Regions from separate parts of the Lactobacillus sp. M0403 genome, predicted to be linked through region 1. Evidence: riboswitches for the same ligand, from Rfam matches in the RefSeq annotation. Region 1 holds a riboswitch; the other holds the start of a gene.
The links. Region 1 has a riboswitch for lysine ahead of H3T48_RS07625 (ABC transporter substrate-binding protein/permease). Riboswitches for the same ligand answer to the same signal wherever they lie in the genome.
Positions count from the first base shown of each region.

Region 2: linked by a shared signal. The riboswitch ahead of lysA (diaminopimelate decarboxylase) and the one ahead of H3T48_RS07625 (ABC transporter substrate-binding protein/permease) in region 1 are both predicted to bind lysine.

Region 1 is NZ_JACFQV010000006.1:54,181-56,592, reverse strand. It holds partial or broken gene H3T48_RS07635 (DUF488 domain-containing protein) at 1-86, opposite strand, end outside; gene H3T48_RS07630 (DNA-3-methyladenine glycosylase) at 110-742, shown strand; lysine riboswitch at 847-1,022, shown strand; gene H3T48_RS07625 (ABC transporter substrate-binding protein/permease) at 1,134-2,412, shown strand, end outside.
Region 2 is NZ_JACFQV010000001.1:435,414-437,825, reverse strand. It holds gene H3T48_RS01900 (aspartate kinase) at 1-944, opposite strand, end outside; lysine riboswitch at 1,117-1,294, shown strand; gene lysA (diaminopimelate decarboxylase) at 1,390-2,412, shown strand, end outside.

The DNA.
Region 1 (2,412 bases):
TTGCTTATACCTCATAGCCATAATCGATCTACTAAAATGCGATACCCCGCAGGCTGCTCTTTTTCGTAAATTCGAACTAATTTTATCTAGTGTACTACTCAAGGAAAAAATGGATTATTCAACTTACTTTACTAATCACTCAACTGAAGAAATTAGTGCCGATCTACTTGGTCGGCCATTAACGTATAACGATGGCAAACGCACTCTTGGCGGTTATATTGTCGAAGCAGAAGCATACTTAGGAAAAAAAGATCGTGCGGCACATTCTTATGGTGGTCATCGTAGTCCTGCCAACGAAGGTCTTTATGGCCGCGGCGGAACAATCTATATTTATGCTCAACGACAATACTTCTTTTTCGATGTTGCAACTCAAGCAAAAGATGAACCACAAGGTGTCTTAATCAGAGCAATTGAACCTGCCTGGGGAATTGAACAAATGATTAGTAATCGCTCAGGCAAAGACGGAGTTTTATTAACAAACGGCCCCGCTAAAATGATGCAGGCTTTTGGCATTCATGATAAAAATTGGGATCTACATTTTTTAAGTGATTCACCCTTTGCAATCGACTTAAATGATCAACATCAAAAAAGGCCGCAAGAAATTGCTAAGAGTGTCCGCATCGGTGTCAACCAATCTGAATTGGAATGGGCAAATAAACCATTACGTTTTTTTGTTGCCGGCAATCCATATGTTTCGCGAATGAAGAAAAATGATTATCGTGCTAATAATGGCTGGCAATAAGCGCTAATTTTAACTATAAAAACTGGTAAGAATACACATTTGATTTATAGCTGTTGACAAGTTAATCTTTTTAGCCTATCCTGTTGATTAAGTTAAATAATTTCCAATGCAATAGAGGTTGCGGTAATTACGAAACTAATCTGAGTGAACGAACACAATGAAGATTAGTGTAAGAGTTATCGCCGAAACAAAAGTGCTATTCGCTTTAACACTTTTGTTGGGCTGCAGGAGAAGATCTTGCAGACTGTCCTAGTTAATACTGGGGAGCGCTATATGATTTGTCTAAAATATGATCAATTATAACCTCGTTGTTTTGTAAACAGCGAGGTTTTTATTTACGCTTTTTATTGTATTGGCTTTATTTGAAACAGATTTTTCGGAGGTTTTCAAAATGAAGTCAAGAAATAAGTGGATTACCGCTCTAATCACGGTGATGCTTAGCTTCATCATTACAAGCAATTTTGGTATTACGCAAGTTAATGCCAAAAAAGATGATGGTGAACTAAAGGTAGCAATGGAGGCCAACTACCAACCATATAATTGGACTCAAACTACAGACAAAAATGGTGCAGTGCCAATTGAAGGTTCACGCACATATGCCAACGGCTATGATGTTAAAATTGCAAAAATAATTGGTAAACAATTGCATCGTAAGGTTGTTGTAGTTAAGACTGAGTGGGATGGTTTACTTCCAGCTTTAACCAGTGGCAAAGCTGACCTGATTATTGCCGGAATGAGTCCAACTGCTGAGCGTGCAAAAGCGATTAACTTTACTAAACCATATCGAAACAGTACTTTTGTTGTTATTACAAAGGTCAATAGTAAATACGCCAACGCTAAAACGTTAAACGATTTTAAAGGTGCTAAGTTAACTGCTCAGCAAGGTACTTCGCACTATGCACTAATTAAGCAACTTAAAGGTGCCAAAAGACAACCCGCAATGCGTGACTTTGCTGCAATGCGTCAAAGCTTAATTTCTGGTACCATTGATGGCTATATTGCCGAAGATACCGAATCAACCTCATTTAAAATGGTTGACCCTGACATCAAGGCAATTCCAATTAGTAAAATGGCAGGCTTCCGCATTTCTAAAGAGGACTCAACTACTGCAATCGGCATCGCCAAGCCAAACAAAGATTTACTCAAGCAAGTTAACCAAGTCTTAGCTACTATTCCAAATTCTGAAAGAACCAAGCTAATGACTACCGCCATTTCACAACAACCAAAAACTGATGAAACTAGCAAGAAAGGTAAACAAGATCCTTGGCTCGTCAGTGTTTGGAAACAATTTGGCGGCATGATTTTAAGTGGTATTGGTATGACCCTTCTTCTTGCTTCAGTTGGTACGATTGCCGGTTTCTTCATCGGTCTTTTCGTTGGTATTATTAGGACTATCCCTACCCCAACTAGCAGAGGTAAAAGATGGTTTTCGAAGTTTATTAACTGGCTTCTATCCGTTTATATTGAAGTTTTCCGTGGTACCCCAATGATGGTACAAGCAGCCGTAATTTATTATGGAATTGCTCAATTCTGGCACATCAATATCGATCGTACACTTGCTGCACTAGTAATTGTTTCGATTAACACAGGCGCATACTTGGCAGAAATTATTCGTGGTGGAATTATTTCCACTCCAGAAGGACAATTTGAAGCTGCCAGCGCACTAGGAA
Region 2 (2,412 bases), on a different contig from region 1:
TTGTGTAAATATAAAGCGGAAAAGTGATTTGAGCTGGCAACACCTGTAATCGTACTTTTAGGATGAAAATCTTTTTCAGGTACAATCATCGTTCCTGGTAATTCAGGGTGATTAGTATTTTTAACATTGATGAAGACCTGGCCTTGAATTGCCGGAATTAACGCTTCGTCGTGGAAAACTGAAAAACCGGCATAAGATAGTTCCCGTAATTCCCGGTAAGTCATAATTTTAATTGGATGAGGGTTAGCAACAATTCTAGGATCCGCGGCATAAATTGCATTTACGTCAGTAAAGTTTTCGTACAAGTCGGCTTTGATTCCTTTTGCCCAGATTGAACCGGTGATATCCGATCCACCACGTGAGAAAGTGGCAATTTTGCCCTGAGTTGTAACACCATAAAATCCCGGAACTACTAGTATTTCTGGCACTTCACGCCATTTAAGTAAATTTTGATAAGTTTCAGGTAGGACTTGAGCGTCGCTGGCAACACTGCTTACCAAAAAACCAGCGTCCTGTGGGTCTAGAAAGCGCGTTGGCAAACCTTGCTCTTGTAAAATTAATGCTAGTAACTGTGCGCAGAGTTTTTCGCCGTGTGCTTTGAAAGCTGCCATTAGGTATTCTGGCTCGTCATTAAAAACTATTGGTAAGTCAACCAACTCTTGGTGCAAGAACGCAAATTTTTGGGGCTCAAGTGCAAAAAAAACGGCAATTTCTTGATACCTCGTCCAAATTTGTTGAATAATTTCAGTAGTGTCTTGTTGCTTCAGTGTTTTTTGGGCATATTCAATTAACAGATCTGTAACTTTTACATCTTCCGCAAATCTTTTTCCTGGTGCGGAAGTGACAATTACTTTTCTGGTTGGGTCAGCATTAATAATATTTAGCACTTTTTGAAATTGTTCACCGCTTGCAAGTGAACTACCACCAAATTTAACAACTTTCATTTTTGCAACACCTACTTAATTAAAATAATTTAAATTCGATAGTAACGCATTTTAACATTTTAATTTTTATCTGCAACTAAAACATAACTGCAGTCATGTTTTCAAAAATAAAGTTAATTAATTATGAAAAAGTCGTTGACAAGTAATATTAATAATAATAATATTTTTATAAATCAAACGAAGAGGTCGCAACTAACAAAAGTACCTAGTGGAGTTTCTGCAAAAACGGTGAAGCTAGCGAAAGGGGCGGTTGCCGAAGCGTTAATTATTGCGGTAGTTAATCGGCTGGGACGTAATCTAATAAATTACGGACTGTCGCAAATTTAAATTTGCGGAGCGCTATCGCCAAAACTGAATCAGATCAAGGTTTAATCTGAAAGACTCTTTTGTACGCTATGCGCGTATTAAAGGGTCTTTTTCTTTACCAAAAAACGGGGGTTATTAGATGTCAACGAATGATTATTACCAGACGAATGATCAAGGTCATTTAATGATTGGAGGTGTAGATGCACTTAAGCTAGCCGAAAACTTTGGCACGCCATTGGTGGTTTATGATGTTGCCCAAATTAGAAAACAGTTCAATGCACTTAAACAAGCTTTTGTTGCTGGACAGGTTGATTATGCCATCAGCTATGCTAGTAAAGCTTTTACCTCGATTGCAATCTATCAAGTAATCAACGAATTGGGTGGCCACATTGATGTTGTTTCAGGTGGAGAACTGTATACAGCGTTGAAAGCCGGCTTCCCAACGGAAAAAATCAGTTTTCATGGTAATAATAAAACAAAAGATGAACTGTTAATGGCCGTTGAAAATAATGTTGGGGTAATCATTCTAGATAACTTTCAGGAAATTGAACTCCTGAAGCAAGTACTGCATGAAACAAACAAAAAAGTGCAAGTAATGCTCCGCATCACTCCTGGTGTGAGTGCACATACGCACGAATATGATCAAACCGGTCAAGAAGACAGTAAATTTGGGTTTGATGTTCGTTCGGGTCAAGCAGAAAAAGCCTTTTTACAAGTTGAAGCGGAAGAGCAAATGGAGTTGATTGGACTTCACGCTCACATTGGTTCACAAATCCTTGAAACTGAAGGTTTTAATCTTGAAGTGGAAAAATTGATGCAGCTAGTTCACGAATGGAAGCAAAAGTATGATTATCAGCCACAGGTTCTAAATTTAGGCGGCGGTTTTGGCATAAGATATACTGCTAAAGATCGTGTGATTGGGCTAGGTACATTTGTTGAACAAATCATTGCCAGTGTCCGTACATTAGCTGAACAGTATCAGTTAAACGTACCAGCAATCTGGGTAGAACCCGGGCGCTCAATTGTTGGTGAAGCAGGATATAGTCTTTATACCGTTGGCTCCAGAAAGGATGTGCCAGGTTTAACTCCTTATGTGACCGTTGATGGCGGCATGGGTGATAACATTCGACCTGCGCTTTATCAAGCAGAATATGAAGCACTG